One region of the Paenibacillus sp. FSL H7-689 genome, then DNA from elsewhere that is predicted to be linked to it. Evidence: riboswitches for the same ligand, from Rfam matches in the RefSeq annotation. Region 1 holds a riboswitch; the other holds the start of a gene.
The links. Region 1 has a riboswitch for glycine ahead of gcvT (glycine cleavage system aminomethyltransferase GcvT). Riboswitches for the same ligand answer to the same signal wherever they lie in the genome.
Positions count from the first base shown of each region.

Region 2: another riboswitch for glycine. It lies ahead of sdaAB (L-serine ammonia-lyase, iron-sulfur-dependent subunit beta); the one in region 1 lies ahead of gcvT (glycine cleavage system aminomethyltransferase GcvT).

Region 1 is NZ_ASPU01000066.1:93,714-102,421, reverse strand. It holds gene C170_RS28665 (endonuclease MutS2) at 1-339, shown strand, start outside; gene C170_RS28660 (cysteine-rich CWC family protein) at 478-729, shown strand; gene C170_RS28655 (mannitol-1-phosphate 5-dehydrogenase) at 789-1,934, opposite strand; gene C170_RS28650 (PTS sugar transporter subunit IIA) at 1,931-2,365, opposite strand; gene C170_RS28645 (BglG family transcription antiterminator) at 2,362-4,464, opposite strand; gene C170_RS28640 (PTS mannitol transporter subunit IICB) at 4,503-5,957, opposite strand; gene gcvH (glycine cleavage system protein GcvH) at 6,377-6,769, opposite strand; glycine riboswitch at 7,113-7,235, shown strand; glycine riboswitch at 7,239-7,339, shown strand; gene gcvT (glycine cleavage system aminomethyltransferase GcvT) at 7,556-8,692, shown strand; gene gcvPA (aminomethyl-transferring glycine dehydrogenase subunit GcvPA) at 8,689-8,708, shown strand, end outside.
Region 2 is NZ_ASPU01000010.1:110,827-119,534, reverse strand. It holds partial or broken gene C170_RS29975 (collagen-like triple helix repeat-containing protein) at 1-716, shown strand, start outside; glycine riboswitch at 851-975, shown strand; glycine riboswitch at 980-1,115, shown strand; gene sdaAB (L-serine ammonia-lyase, iron-sulfur-dependent subunit beta) at 1,255-1,944, shown strand; gene sdaAA (L-serine ammonia-lyase, iron-sulfur-dependent, subunit alpha) at 1,934-2,872, shown strand; gene C170_RS06450 (YhgE/Pip domain-containing protein) at 3,061-4,275, shown strand; gene C170_RS06445 (helix-turn-helix transcriptional regulator) at 4,330-4,842, shown strand; gene C170_RS06440 (alpha-glycosidase) at 4,986-6,740, opposite strand; gene C170_RS06435 (response regulator transcription factor) at 6,967-7,650, shown strand; gene C170_RS06430 (HAMP domain-containing sensor histidine kinase) at 7,707-8,708, shown strand, end outside.

The DNA of each region.
Region 1 (8,708 bases):
GGTCTCCACAAAAAAACAACACCCAGAGAGTCAGATACCCCTGCTCCTGCCAAAAATTTTCGCAAAGGGGATCGGGTGTATGCGGCCTATCTCAATCAGTCGGGCATCGTCTGTGATGTGGAGGATAGCCGTGGAAATATCGGGGTCATGCTGCGGGGACGCAAAGTCAAAATCCATAAGAAACGCCTGACCCTGCATATATCTGCCAATGAGCTTTATCCAGCTGACGATTATGACTTGGACATTGTGCTAGAAACAAAGGAAAATCGAAAGAAACGTAAATTGATGGGACGCAAACATGTGGAAGGCCTCCAAATCGAATTACCTCCTGAAGAATAGCCGATGGGAGAAACAGATGTGGTGAACTGGAAGTCATATATACACAGTGAAATCCATAATCACCGGCGTATTTCTGTTATACTGGGACCAGTATGTTTAACTTCAGCTCGTAGCTATTCACAGGGAGGGAAGAACCCAATGTCTGCAGAACAAGACAACCAAGAGCGCAGCAATATCGATGTTCTTGTCTGCCCATTATGCGGGGAAGCTAATCGCTGTTCCTATGCCGCAGGACATCCACATTCGGAATGCTGGTGTAACCGGGCTACTTTCCCCGAAGGTGTATTCGACCGCATTCCCGCAGAGCAGCGCCGAAAATCGTGCATATGTCAACGCTGTTTGGACGACTATGCCGATAAACGCCAACCAAAAGAAGAGCCACACAGTTAACACTGTATGGCTCTTCTTCATTATGTCTCATCTATACTATTAGCTGGCTAACACTACTCTTACATTTGGTTATACTGGGCAACAGCCTGTTCAAGCACCGGATGATGCTCATCCATGGACGTATAATGGTGGAGCGCAGCTGTAATCCCCTTCTGGCGGATCATGTTCTGTAGTTCAACTGCTTCCGGATCATCGGAGACATCGAACTTGCAGGCTGCTGCCATGCCCATAGCCAGATAAGTTGTTTCGCTTCCATCCGCATAGGCCTGAAGGGCCGGACGAACCAGACGATCATTTGGAGACAACTTGCGCAGCGGGGAACGACCAACACGAGTAACCTCATCGGTAAGATACGGGTTGACAAACCGTCCCAATATTTTGACAATATACTGCTCATGTTCTTCCGGGTTGAATGCAAAACGCTTCACTAGAACTTTTCCAGTTTCCTGCAAAGCACCGTATACAATCGATTTCACCTTCTCGTCGGCAATAGCCTTCTGAATCGTGTCATACCCGTGCACATTACCGATATATGCTGCAACGCAGTGTCCTGTATTAACCGTGAACAGCTTCCGTTCGATATACGGCTCCAGATCATCGACATATACAATGCCTTCAACCGGTTTGAATGCAGGAGCCATCTGGGAACGATCCACCACCCACTCGTAAAAAGGCTCCACCTGTACATGCAACGGATCTTCATGATGCTGAATAGGCACAATTCGGTCTACGGCCGAGTCTGGAAAATAGACATACTGATCTGCAAGAGAACGTACCTCTTCATTAAGCAGAGCATATACATGCTCTTTCAATTGCCTACTGGCTCCAATGGCGTTCTCGCAAGCGATAATGTGAAGCGGGTTTTGTGCCGGACCCGAATTCAACCTTTTCTCAAGTCCCTTTGCAATACCTGGTGCAATATGTTTCAGCACGCCTACGCCCACCGCCGTTGTAATCAGATCAGCTTCCACCACGGTTTGGGCAACCGTCTCCAGCTGGGTTCCATTGATTGCATTTACACCTGTGACGGTCTCCTGATCCTTGCTCTCGTTGGCCAGTTCCACCGTATACTGCCCCCGTTGCTGGAGAGCTGTTACCAAGGTCTGATTCACGTCAGAGAAAATCACCTCATACCCTGCACGGGAGAGAATCAATCCGATAAACCCACGTCCTATGTTACCTGCGCCAAAGTGTAAGGCCTTCATAGCTCCATTTCACTTTCCAGAATAGCAATAACTTCTTCGGCTGTTTTCGCCAGACGCAGGGCCTCCATATTCTCATCCTCAGCACAGATCACCGCGATGCTAGTCAAGATCTCCATATGTTCCCCGCCTTGAGCCGCGATACCAATGACCATATAGGCTTTTTCTTCGCCAAAATCAACACCCTGTGGATACTGAATGACAGAGATACCTGTCGATAAAATGAAAGCTTTGGATTCCTTTGTACCGTGCGGAATAGCCAGACCGTTCCCTACATAGGTCGAGACAATCTCTTCACGTTCAATCATCTTCTCAATGTAATCAGCGGTAATATGTCCCGCATCCTTTAGAATCTGTCCTGCCATACGAATCGCTTCGTATTTGTCCTGAGCCGTCGCATTCATGATGACTTTATCTGTTGTTAACATACTCATAATGGTTGACCTCCAATTTCGGTTTTACTGCGATAAAATCCAACAAGTTCCTGGGACAGGTAATGAATGAGTTCATCCCTGATACCCTTTTCCAGCAATGTAATCATTTCCTCCTGTAATAACAGTGCGCTGATCTCACTGAGAACCTCCAGGCTTTCCTTGGATAATTCTCTGGGACCGAGCATCAAGAGGACATGGGTAACTCCTGCCGGATCATCCGGCGTACGAAGGAGTGGCTCAGTGAGCTGAAACAAGCTAATGGACGGCCTGTAGATCCCCTCACTGCGTGTATGAAACAGCGCAAGTCTTGTGCCGGGAATCTTCTGACTCCCCACTGCCTCACGTGCCTCCAACCGTTTTGCGATCTCCCCCGGTTCCTTCAACACACCAGATCCATGGAGTACGTTGCACATCGCATATACGGTTTTATAGAAACCGATATCTTGGTTATCCAACGGATACACCTGAAACTTGCCAATAATTCGGACGATTTCAACTAAAATAGCTTCCATTCCATCCGGGTCCGAGTAACGACTTGTCGTCTGAACCTCGGCTTCACGGGGTTTATTATGCTGTCGTTGTAATGTTGTTGTTCGGATAAAATGACGCAGACGTTCGCTCTCTTCTGCCGTAAGCAGTGGACTCACTTTGTAATACTGATGCTCATCCATCGGCAGATCAACAGTGGATAACACCAGATCATATTGATCTGTAGGCATCCGGGCAGCTTCATACCAGGACACGCTATCCATGATCCGAATCTCGGGAATCTCCTTGGACAGTCGGCTGGAGAGCATACGTGATGAGCCGATTCCGCTTGTACACACGATGATCGCCCTGATCTCCCGTTTCAATGCACGTAACCTCTCGATGGAAGCCCCAAAATGCATGACCAGGAAACCAATTTCTTCATCCGGAACGTCTGTACCTGGCCAAGCTTGATGCACGGATTGTTTGACCTCTTCGAAGAGGGAATCATAATCCTTGCGAATCTGCTGCAGTAGCGGGTTACGAATCATCTGTTGTCCTTCAATTCGCTCCATGACAGGTTGCATATGACCAAGCAGACCTTCACGAAGCAAACGATCCTCATGAAAGGCGTAATGCGTTCTCGCCTGCATCTGATCAATCAGTGAATGTACCCTGTCCAGTAAAATCAAATCGTCTATTGGCAACAGCCGCGAAGAATGAATCCGCTGCTCTGTCTCAACTAATAGTCTGTGAAAATAAGCTTGCTCATCTTGGGAGAATGTCAGCCCCAGCTGGGTCGATAACACACCACACAAGCGGGAAGCCATATAAGGTGGAACCTTCATCTCATCCTGCTCTGCGACTTCATCTCCATTGTTCTCCAGGGGAGGTATACGGCCAATGCCAGAGCCTTTACGAATACGTACAACCGCTACGGATAATTGAATCAGCAACTTCATGTATTGGCGTTCCGGGATGTTCTCCAGCCATTCGATGTCTGGTTGCCATAATGCATTTTCGACCGTAAGCACATCACCGTGTCCAATCATATCCAACAATTTTTGGTTTACGATGGAGCCTCCCTGTTCTGGCTGTCTTCCGAACAGGTCGGACTCATCCAGAAATTCCAGAGCAAGTGCAGCTATGGCTGTGCGATGAATCGTCTCACTTCCGTTAATCTTGACGCCATATCCTCGTCTGCGAACCAGCTTTAGTCCCGCCTGACGAATTCGTGACTCCAGATCGTCCAGATCAGTGGTTACGGTGGATACGGTCACTTTCAGATCCGAAGCCAAGGCGAGTAACTTTACAGGCTCCGGTTCATCCAGCAGGATGCAAAGCATGAAGAGCTTACGCTCTTCTGGCGTAAACTCTACATATTCTTTACCCTCTAGTTGCTGGCGCAATACAGCCAGATCATCGGAACCGGCATCGATTCGGATACCGGTTCCTGATTTTTTTTCCAGCTTCATACCCAAAGGTTCAAGCCATTGTTCAATCATTTGCAGCTCCCGGTGAACCGTTCGGGTACTGACCTTTACTTCAACGGCGATTTCGCCGGCTGTTACTTCATGTGGATGCTCTAGCAAGAACTCCACGATTTCACGTTGTCTTTTGGTAATACTCATATCTCAGCCTCCGGCTCAGGGAAAACAAATGCGTGCAATTACTTTAGACGTTCAACGAGCGCATCGTATTCCGGGCTTTTTAGGAAGTTGTCGATGGATATATGTTCTGCATTCGGTGCAACGGAGCGGGCACGATCGGTCAATACTTGTTGTGTGATCACCACGTCTGCATCCGGCGGGATATCACTGATAGCCGTATTGGTCACCGTAACGTCAATCCCCTCTGCCTTCATCTTCTTGCGTAGAATGGAAGCACCCATGGCACTTGACCCCATGCCTGCATCACAGGAGAAGACAATTTTCTTCACGTCTGTTTTGACTGTAGAAGAAGCCATATCTGCGGCTCTGTCTGCTTCACGTTGATTAGCCGTAATACCAGCGTTTGGCACGGTTCCTTGACTCTTCATGTCTTTCATCCGACTGGATGCGGACTCCAGATCTTCGTCCTTTTGTTTACCCGTTTTCAGCAACACTGCTGCAACCAGGAAAGAAACGACGGCTGCTACAAGCACCCCTGCGAACATCGGCAGGTATCCACCTTTTGGTGTTAAGAAGAAATACGCGATAATACTACCCGGTGATGGTGCTGAAACAAGTCCTGCTCCGGTGAGCATGAATGTTAATGTACCTGCGACGCCACCCGCAATTGCGGCAAGAATCAGAATCGGTCTCATCAGAATGTAAGGGAAGTAGATCTCATGAATGCCCCCGAAGAAATGAATGATTACGGCACCCGGTGCAGAAGATTTGGCCATTCCGCGTCCGAAGAAACAGTAAGCAAGTAAGATACCAAGTCCCGGACCCGGGTTTGATTCAAGCATGTATAATACGGATTTCCCTAATTCTCTCGCTTGATCTGTTGCAATTGGTGTAAGAATCCCGTGGTTGATTGCATTGTTCAGGAACAATACTTTACCTGGTTCAATGATTAGGTTGACCAGCGGCAGCAAACCAAGATTCATTAAGCCCTGTACACCGGCAGATAATACTTTGCTAATCGCTTCTACAGCAGGCCCGATGCCCAGTAGCGCAAAAATCCCCAAGATCCCGCCAATAATACCAGCTGAGAAGTTGTTAACCAGCATTTCAAATCCGGCTTTAACTTTACCTTCAATGGATTTATCGAACTTTTTAATGATCCATGCTGCCAGTGGTCCGGCAATCATGGCACCTAGGAACATCGGGATATCACTACCCACGATGACCCCGATGGTCATAATGGCACCCACGACACCACCACGCTGACCATGCACCATCGTACCTCCGGTGTAACCAATTAACAGTGGCAGCAAATATTTGATCATCGGATCAACTAGCTGTGCAAGCGTCTCGTTAGGGAACCAGCCTGTTGGAATGAACAGAGCCGTAATTAATCCCCAGGCGATGAACGCTCCCATATTTGGCATGACCATACCACTCAGGAATCGGCCAAAACGCTGAACACCAACCCGTAGCCCACCTTTGGAATTGGACGATTGGTCCAAATTACTCATTGTATTATCCTCCTTGGATCAAGTGATTATGATTTATGAAAGGGGTATCATTTCTCCCCTGCTGTAATCCTAAGCGAGAATGCTCTCCTGTTCAATGAAATGAAAGCGTACTTTCGTCATGAACAATGATGACAACATTAGGTTATGTAATCGTTTTAATGGATGCATAATGGCTGAACCTATTGGTACACAAGGATTTTCTTGCCTATGACTTTTGTCATTTCCAGAATCATTTTCCAACCTATAGCTTGGTCCAATCAGGTGATTTACATCCACAATCTGCTTCAATCCACATTCAAAACCATTCTTGGAAAGCACAAAAAACCTGTGCAAGCATCCGGCTCACACAGGTCGAAACAATATGAAGCTCATATCATTTAATTATAAAATATATGTTAATAAGTACAAGTTCGTTGATACTATTCTTCCGTATGTTTCCGATACGCGTCTGCATTCATCAATGTAGACAATGCTGCTGTCAGATCTCCCTCAACACGGATCTCAATCATCCAGCCTTCCTCGTAAGGAGAGCTGTTCACAAGTTCAGGGAAGTCCTGCAACGAATCATTCACTGCAATAATTGAACCTGTGACGGGAGAGAACAAGTCCGAAACCGTTTTGACCGATTCGATCGTTCCAATGCTGTCCTCTGCTTTTACATTGGTTTCAAGGTCAGGCAATTCCACAAACACAATGTCACCCAGCTGATGCTGCGCGAACTCGGTAATGCCAATACGTACAGTATCCTCCCCTACGGTTTGCACCCATTCGTGCTCTTCACTGTACAGGAAATCACTTTTCAATTCGCTCATCGATATCCGCCTCGCTTTTCATTAATGAGTACATGCGTTCTTTGACCTTAACCTTTTTCCCAGAACATAGCGTATGATATTTATGAATCAAATGTCAAGATACCTCACAATTTATTTGCTGAACACCTCTAAATCCTGTAACCGGATTACACTCTTTCTTCATATACTGGTGAATATTAGAATAGTAAGCGTAGTCTTTTTAAATACACGAACAATAAAATAAAAAATAAATTAAATATTCGGTTTTAAATTATTATCAATGATATCGTTCTTGACATCAGTAGTGGATTCACGTTTTAATGAGAGGAGTAAATGTGTTTATTGGACTATGTTATACCCGCGGATGAATGTAAAGGGAGAGATTACCCGTGACACCCGATTCGGGATGTACATGAGGTAACGCCGAAGGAGTAAACCACCGATAAGCGGGGGTGAATCTCTCAGGCAAAAGGACTTTTACGGGACGCAACTCTGGAGAGCATCTATTCGCCCTGTGCGGGCGTTATGATCACCCAAGGGGAAACCTGCTGCACAACGTAGCGGGGTAACTCTCAGGTACAAGGGACAGAGCCTTAGAATACAGCGTGCTACTTGGCATGCCGATTCTTTGGCCTGTCCTTTTCCTTTTTCCCAAAAAACGAAAAACAGGATGTAGAATGGCGCTGCCATAGCTGCCTTACCATACTTATATGATGAAAATATCTAGCTGAAAATTTAAAAATACTCTGGTTCATTGATCCACGATTGTATATCCGGCCGGCTGACGGCCCATGACGAGGTGATTTGATGTCTGATTTGCTTAGAACACCACTCTTCCCACTATATCAGCAATATGAAGGCGTACGGTGCATTGATTTTGGAGGCTGGGAGCTTCCGGTACAATTTAGCGGAATCCAGAAAGAACATGAAGCGGTACGCGAGCGCGCGGGACTGTTCGATGTATCCCATATGGGCGAATTCACGGTACAGGGTGAGCAGGCTGAAGTTTTTTTGCAACAAATGATGACCAATGACGTGACCACGCTAGTTCCCGGTCAAGCCCAGTACACCCTGATGTGTTATCCAGATGGCGGTGTGGTGGATGATCTGCTCGTGTATAAGCTGGAAGATCAGCATTATATGCTTGTGGTTAACGCCTCCAACATCGACAAGGATTGGGCGTGGCTGCAAGAGCACTTGATCCCCGGCGTAAGTATGACCAACGATTCGGAGCAAACGGCGCTGCTCGCCTTGCAAGGTCCACTGGCTGTAGATATTATCGGGAAAGTTACAGATACGGATGTAAGCTCGATTGAACCGTTTCGTTTTGTGCAGGATGCTGAAGTATGTGGAGTAAAATTACTGTTGTCCCGTACCGGATATACCGGTGAAGATGGCTTTGAACTATATGTTCCTGCGGACCAGGCTGCTGTGGTCTGGAATGGATTAATGCAAGCCGGTGAAGGTCACGGACTTGTACCGACAGGCCTCGGTGCTCGGGATACACTGCGCTTTGAAGCAAAGCTCCCTCTGTATGGACAGGAATTGTCGGCAACTATCTCTCCGCTTGAAGCTGGCGTTGGCATGTTTGTGAAGCTGAATGCCGGACCTTTTATCGGACACGAAGCCTTGTTACAGCAAAAAACTGACGGGCCCGCCCGCAAACTGGTCGGCATCGAAGTGTTGGAGCGCGGTATTCCCCGCCCCCACTATCCGATTTACGCCGAAGGCGTACAGATTGGTGAAGTGACAACAGGCACGCAATCACCTACATTGAAGCGTAATCTGGGGCTTGCCCTCATCGACAGCAAATACGCTGCGCTGGGAACCCCGCTTGAGATTGAGATCCGCGGCAAGAAACTAAAAGCCGAGGTCGTGAAGACCCCTTTTCATAAACGGACACGTACGTCGAAGACACCTACTCAAGGAGCTGATCAAGCATGAGCAAGCACCGTTACAT
Region 2 (8,708 bases), on a different contig from region 1:
GAGTAACGGGAGCAACGGGAGCGACCGGAGCCACAGGGGTTACAGGTGCAACAGGCGTAACCGGAACAACCGGGACGGCTGGTGTAACGGGAGCAACGGGAGCGACCGGAGTCACTGGGGCTACAGGTGCGACAGGCGTAACCGGAACAACCGGGACAGCCGGAGTAACGGGAGCAACGGGAACGACCGGAGTCACTGGGGCTACAGGTGCGACAGGTGCGACGGGAACAACCGGGACGGCTGGTGTAACGGGAGCAACGGGAGCGACCGGAGTCACTGGGGCTACAGGAGCTACTGGATCGACAGCAGCTTCTGCCCCTGCGGATTCTTCCTTGTTTGCTGATAGCCAGACCACGGCGTTGGGTCTTTCATTAGTAGCTGAAACGACGATTCAGACACTTAATGTACCTGTAGTAGCAGGTCAACGCGTGAAAATCGATAATAGTACACAAGTAGCAATAGTTGTAGGGTCTAACTGGAGTATTGCGTATAACATTAATCTGAGACGTAACGGAGTGTTAATTAATCAATTGCAGCTCTCACGAACCGGTAATGCTTCGGGAACGTTGAGGTTTCTTTCCTCCAACACTTACGTGGATACATCCCCGACTACAACGACTAATGCATACACGATAAGTATCCAATTTACGACAACTAGCAACGTCACGAGTGCCTCAGCGGAAGTGAGAAATGTGAATGCTATTCGTTTCAGTTAAAATAGACATCGAACTTATGATAATTACACGTTACTTTTGTTGACATATATGATATTGTACATTACTCTATGGGTATACTTGATAAAAAATTTAGAAATATACCAATTCGAATCGAATTAAGATAATACAGCGGATGATAACGAGCGGGAGAGACCTGAGTTAGCCGAGCAATATGGCTAGTGTTCAGGCACCGAAGGAGCAAGCTGCTGCGCACCCGGCGCAGTGGTTAATCTCTCAGGTAAATGTACCATCGTTGGACGCAACTCTGGAGAGTGCGCGAATTGCGCCACCCAAGGGGTATATGATCAGTCAGACCGGTGAACTTGTCTGTAATCGCAGGCAATGCACCTTGTCGTGAGACACTGCTGATCGTGAAACTCTCAGGTATCGAGGACAGAGAGAGGGCCTGGGGCCTTCTTCTGTCCTTTTTTGATGTCATCATATCCAAAATAAGGGACATTGTGGATGGAACTCCGGGATCGAAATGACGAATACATTTTACAAATATGAATCATGATTAATAATGGAGGGTTACAAGGTGCGATTTAAAGATGTTTTCTCAATTATTGGTCCGTCGATGACGGGGCCTTCAAGTTCACATACAGCTGGTGCGGCAAGGTTAGGAAGAATTGCTCGTCAGTGGCTAGGATGTACGCCAGATCGTGCCCGGCTGACCCTGTACGGTTCATTTGCAGATACGTATCAGGGGCACGGAACAGATCTGGCACTGATCGGCGGTCTGCTGGATTATGTCACAGACGATCCGCGTATCCCGGATGCAGAGCAATACGCAGAGGAAGCGGGCATGGAGGTTGAGTTTTATACAAGTGGCCTGCCTGCTCCTCATCCAAATACGGTCAAAATTGAGTTGTGGCATGGAGAACGTGCCTGCTCCTTAATCGGTGCATCCATTGGTGGTGGAAGCGTATCCGTGCATTCGATGAATGATTTTCGTGTTCAGATTAGTGGTGAGTTTCCAACACTCGTTCTGCGACATGCGGACAAAGCAGGGGTGCTTGCATCGGTAACGTCCACGATCAGTTCATCCGGGGTTAACATCGGGTATATGCAGGTGGACCGGAAAGCCCGTGATGGCGAAGCACTTACCGCGATGGAAATGGATGGTGTGCCTAATCCTGATATGCTCAAGCGTCTAAAAGAGCTGGACCATGTGCTGGACATTCGTGTTATCGATTTGAAGAGAGGAGTTGATTCGGATGCGGTTTAAACATTTGCACGAGCTGAATACGATCTGTACAGCAGAATCCAAAACCATTGCTCAGCTGATGATCGAGGAGCAGGTTCAGGAGACCAATACACCGGAAGCGGATGTTGTGAAGCAGATGTCTGAATATTATCAGGTGATGAAGGAAGCGGTACGAAAAGGGCTAACGGAAGATACGACATCACGCAGTGGATTAACAGGTGGAGACGGCAAAAAAATGGCTGAGTACATTCGCAAGGGCGAGACTTGCTCGGGAGATGCTTCCGCACTTGCCATGGCGTATGCCCTGTGTGTATCTGAAGTGAATGCCTCCATGGGTCGGATCGTGGCAACACCAACAGCTGGTTCCTGCGGCATCATCCCCGGTGTTTTTATTAGCTCACAGGAGCGATTTGGCTGGACGGACGAACATTTGGTGAACGGGTTGTTCTGTGCGGGAGCGATTGGTTATGTTATCGCGAACAATTCATTTATCTCCGGAGCCGAGGGTGGCTGTCAGGCGGAAGTGGGTTCCGCTATCGGCATGGCTGCGGGTGCCATGGTTGAACTGCGTGGAGGTACACCGGAACAGGTCGTTCATGCCGTTGGTTTGGCGTTAAAAAATACACTGGGCCTTATCTGCGATCCGGTCGCAGGCCTTGTTGAAATCCCGTGCATCGTCCGTAATGGACTGGGTGCAGTTACGGCGCTGGCTGCGGCTGACATGGCCCTGGCCGGAGTGCGTAGTGCCATTCCGTCAGACGAAGTCATCGATGTCATGCTGGAAGTAGGCAGTGCGATGCCGAGCCGTCACCGGGAGACAGCCCAAGGTGGACTGGCCCAGACACCTACCGGCCGCAAAATGATGCAGAAGTTGGCTAAACCAAAGGCAAAGCGTGCCGAGCCTGAGGCTGAGTCCCCTGCTGAAAATGACGTAGAAACTAAGGCATAAATCGGATTGATATGAAAAGCCGGTACAAATCTTCCTGGTGAAGAGATGTATCGGCTTTTTTTGTCTTTTTCCAACGAAGAAAAACAAAAAAACATTGACGATCTATATATCGATTAGATATATTAACAACTGTCATATATCAATAAGATATATAAAAGAGCGAAACAAAACTAAAGGAGATGGATAGAATGAAAGGTATTTTCCAGACGAGTCTACTGTTTTTGAAAAACGGAGCCACCATTGTAGGTTTAATTACGGCTGTGCTGTTTCAGGTTTTTTTTAACATCATCTGGCTTAGCGGATACGACCAGGTTAACGAAAGAATGACTCAATTGGCTGTCACCATCGTGAATGAAGATGGGGTAGCGGCTGAACCAGTGGCTAAGTCTTTGGCGGCAGGTCTGAATTTCGAGATCAAACCATCTGAATCGATGCAAGAAGCACGACAGATGTTAACGGATCGGAATGTGTACATGATTATTGAGATTCCATCAGGTTTCATGCAACAGGCAGAAGACTTGTCAAAACTGATGACAGTGAAGTATGTGATGAACGAATCAAACGTGGCTACCGTGAAAAGTGTGATGCAGAACGTAGCCGCACAAGTTACAGCGACGTTGAACCGTGAAGTACAAGAGAATGGCATTCGCGGAGTGCTGAATCAGTCCGGTATGACTGCTGATCAGTCCGATGCGCTGGCGCTTGGGTTGTCTTCACGCGTGGAGGCAGAAGTGGAGCGACTGAATCCTGTTGATAATTTTTCTTTTTCCATGGTACCGATGTTGATTGTAACGGCTACGTTTACTGGAGCGATGTTGCTTGGCATGAATCTGCAGAAAGTATCTGGTGAACTGAGTAACAGGGCAGGGAAATGGGAGCGTTTCTGGGCGCGCAACATCGTTAATGTTGGTGCTGCATTTATTGTCTCGCTCGTTGGGTCGGGGATGATGCACGTTATGGGGGTATCGTCAGCAGATGGTTGGTTCATGTTATGGCTTTTCCAGTTGCTGGTCACCATATCTTTTATACTCATGGCTCAGTTGAGCTTGTTGTTGCTTGGCAATGCTGGGGCTTGGTTAAACAGTGCGCTGTTGCCTCTGCTGATGTTGTCCTCGGGCTCAACGATTCCACGCGATGTAATGTCTGAGTTCTACCAAGGGATCGGTCATTATCTGCCGGCGACCTATGCGGTAGAAGGCATGACGAACCTTGTGCTTGGGGGCAACGGGATTGGCAGGGATGTATTGTTCCTTGCAGTAATAGGGGGAGCAACGTTGACTCTGGGTGCCCTTAGCATCTGGATCAGACGCTCCGGCCCGGTACGTTCTGAAGCTCATAAGGAGGACCAGACTGCTGCTGTGCCTGTTGCTCTGAAAGCAACCGTTTCGTCATCTGAACATTGAACAAGGGGTACTGATTGTGATACGTTAAGGGGAATGGAAAGGAGCGGTACACCGATGAACACGCAGCATGTCATCCTCGGAATACTGCACAATCAGCCAAGTTCCGGATACGAGATCAAGCAGTACTTTGAACAATATTTTTCATTTTTCTTTGATGCCAGCTTTGGCACCATATATCCTACACTTGCGAAGATGGAAAAGTCAGGATTGCTGACTAAGGAATCGGTTAAGCAGGAAGGGAAACCTGATAAGAACGTGTATTCATTGACCCCTGAAGGAGCAGCGCAATTTCACGCCTATTTAATGAGTCCTTTGGAAGCTGAGGTATTTCGTTCTGATTTTCTGATGCGGTTGTATTTCGGAGAGTTGGCGGATGAAGATACCGTAACGGGTTGGATATCCAGCCAGTTGAAGCGAAAGGAAATGTTATACGCTGAACTTCAGCGCCAGATGGAAGAATTCGGCGAACGTATTTCGCCTGCACAGCGTCTGTGTCTGCAAGTGGGGCTTGTACAATATGAGGCCACCATCCAGTTGCTCAAGGAACAGCTGGTTCAGCCAGAGTAATCCATGGTCATAATGAATTACGTCAAAATCAAATAGGCACTCATCAGATCCGGAACAGGTCTGTGAGCGCCTATTTGGTTTTTTATATTCCGATGAAGTGGACCCATGTCCGGTCTTGTATAAAAGCAAATATAGCTTGGTGTTTATGTGAGACTAGTACTCAGTACAGCATATCCATACGCGGGCAGTTCAATGGCGAGTACGCCATCTTCCTTGGCGGTGCGATGGTTTCCGCCGAATAACTCGGTCCATTCCTCGTCACCGGCCTCAAGCTCGACAATAGCTGTCTCTTCTGATCGATTGAACAGAACCAGAATGCGTTCCTCCTCATTTTGTCGCTCAAATACCAGTTGGCTGCCATCGGGACGAGCCTGTAAGAAACGAACGGTGCCTTCTGCACGCAGGGCAGGATGCGCATGACGCAGGGAGATTAGTTTCTGATAAAAGTTAAACAGCTCTCGGTCTTGCTTCGCTTCATCCCATTCCATGCATTTACGGCAACCCGGATCATGTTCGCCGTCCATGCCAATCTCGTCTCCGTAATAGATGCACGGCGCGCCCATATAACTGAACTGGAATAACGCAGCCAGCTTCATCTTGCGCTGGTCGCCTTCACACAGCGTGAGCAGCCGCGGGGTATCGTGGCTGTCCAGCAAGTTAAACGCCACTTCGCTGGCCTGAAGCGGATAACGGGATAACTGTCGCCCGATGGAGTTTGCGAACTGTTCGGCGTGCATCGTATTTTTCACAAAGAAAGCATTCACGGCATCGGTAAACGGATAGTTCATGGACGCGTCGAACTGGTCGCCTTGCAGCCAGGAAGAAGACTCGTTCCATACTTCGCCCAGAATATAGGCATCCGGATTAGCCGCTTTGACTACACGGCGGAAATCACGCCAGAATGCATCATCCACTTCGTCTGCCACATCCAGCCGCCATCCGTCCGCGCCCACTTCCTTAATCCAGTACTCGGCAACCTCCAGCAGATAAGCCTTAACCTCGGAATTCTCCGTATTCAGCTTTGGCATATGCGCTTCGAATCCGAAGGTCTCATACGTTGGAATGCCGTCCTTCACGTCCAGCGGGTATTCGTGTACATGGAACCAGTCCTTGTATTTGGATTGTTCTCCGTTCTTCTGCACATCTACAAACGGCGCAAATGTCTTCCCGGAATGGTTGAACACAGCATCCAGAAGTACGCGAATTCCACGTGCGTGGCACAGCTCCACCAGTCGTTTCACGGTATCTGCGTCACCAAAGTGCCGGTCTACCCGCAGGTAGTCTTCTGTATCATATTTATGATTGGTAGTGGCTTCAAAGATGGGTGTGAAGTAGATCGCATTAATGCCAAGATCGCTGATGTAATCCAGATGGTCGATCACGCCCTGAAGGTCACCGCCGAAGAAATTGAAAGGTGTCGGCTCACCACCCCACGGCTCTACCTTTTCCGGACTAATATCCGGGTTGCCGTTGGCGAATCGTTCAGGGAAAATCTGATAAAACACCGCGTCCTTAACCCATGCAGGGGGTGTGAATACAGCTCCGGCATGAATATAAGGGAACTGGAACATACGGCCCGGGTCGTCTGGTTCTTTTTCCTGGAAGTCCGTCTCGGTCATCCAGATCTGTTCGTCTCCGTTTTTGAGCAGAAAAGAGTACTTCAGTCGGTGGTAGGGAGGTTTCACCTCACCCTCGTAATAATCGAACATGGAGTCAGAGGTAAACTTGGTTAAGGGAACCAGCGCTTTGGTTGCATCCCACGCATATTTATCCCCGGTCAGGGCATGTACCTCGGTCAGATCATTCTTTTTGGCACGCAGGCGCAGATGGATTGTATCTTGGTCATAGGCATAGGCCCAGTTTCGTTTCGGTTGATGATAGATGGCTTCCAGCAGCATAATGAAATTCCTCCCGTCAGGTGTAGAACTTGTATGTACTTGGTAGACTTGATTAATATGACATTCCCCACGTTAATGGATAAGCTATAATTAGCATGTGTGGTAACGTAAAGGCTTGAACATTGTTTCAATAAGACATGAATTCATATGTTATAGACAGCTTTTACATGATGATGCTCAGATATATCATTAACCCAATGGGGGCAGAAAGGAAACGAATATTCGGATGAAAACCAAACTGTTATATATTGAAGATGATACGGAAATTGCGACTTGGGTCAGAGCCGATCTGGAGGAGCGCGGTTATGAGGTGGTATGGCTCGGCAGTGGTGAAGGTGCAGCGGAGGCTGCTGTCGGTTGTTCACTCATTATTCTTGATGTCATGCTGCCTGGGCTGGATGGATTTACGGTGGGCCAGCGACTGAAAAAAGAACATCCCGCCGTGCCCATTGTCATGCTCTCGGCCAGAACGTCCATTGACGATAAGTTGCACGGTCTTGATTTTGCCGATGACTATGTGACCAAACCATTTCACCCCGATGAACTGGCTGCCCGGATTGAAGTACAACTGCGTAAGGCAGGAACAGCGGTCTCATCGGATACAGCCCTGAAGCTGGATCATCTCTCCATCTATGAGAAGGACAACCGGATCGTCAATGAGGAGACGGGAGATGAGATTATTTTATCGGGAAAACAGTTCCACATCTTCGCCTACCTGCTACGACATATGGGCATGATTCGAACCAAAGAGCAGATCTATGAAGCCGTCTGGAACGAGCCCTATCTGGATGGGGACAAAACTTTAATGGTACATATTCGACATCTGCGCGAAAAGCTGGAGCTTGATCCGGCCAATCCAGTAGTTATTCAGACAGTCCGTGGTGTGGGATATCGTGTGAAGAAGCCATGATTCGGTGGTTCAGAGAACGGAAGATCATGAAGGGAGAACGGAAGGGAGAACGAAGCATGGAGCAAAAGCAATCCGGGCGGCGTAAGCTTCGCTTTGGGCGGTCCTTGATGTCCAGATACATCATCCTGATCTTGGCGGCTGTATTATTTGTCCCCGTCATTCTTCCGATCATGTCCATCATATATGTTGTTGTAGTGAATAACACGAATATGAATCAAGCGGCACCTTATGGTGACGTTACCCAGATCAGTAATTTCTGGTCGCTTGAAGCGGAGAACCTGGATGGTGCTTCGGATGAAGAGATTAAGGCCCGGTTGGAGCAATTACATGGCTCGTATCCCAAATCTTCCATGTATCGTGTGAAAGCGAGCGGTGAGACCCTCTTTATTCTCGGTAGTGAAGATGTAACGCTTCTGAAATCCACGTCGCCGGATGGCAGGACAGACACGACATTGAGATGGTCACTGGATTCCGGGCAAACGGCAGAGACCCGAATTCCAGCCGAATGGAATGCGAACAATACCGTGCAATTCATGAAAGAAGCTTCCTTTCGCGATCCGTTGACCGTAGTTTCATATATTGGCGGGGGTGAAAAGGACAGAGGACAGGGCTTCATGATCATTGAAGTGCCGAGATCACTTCTGCAAATGAATCACAGTAACGGGCTGCTGGAACTTTTGTATCTCGGCATTGTAATGACCATCATCTTTCTGAGCTTCATCATGATGTCGATCCTCTTCTTCGCACGCATTCGCAAACGACTTATTCGTTTGCAGACAGCCATGATGACCACAGGCAAGGAAGGCCTCCCGCTTCCGGTAGATATCCGCCAGTCAGACGAGATCGGTCAACTGGAAGAAGCCTTCAATCAGATGGTGCATCAACTGTCCGACAGCCGTCACCGTGAACGCGAGGAGGAACAATTGCGCAAACGTCTCATTGCGGGGCTTTCCCACGATCTGCGTACCCCGCTAACGGTGATTCGTGGACATATGCATGCCTTGCACAAGGAAGAGCTGAGTGAGCAAGGTGACCGTTCATTACATCGCATGGAAGCA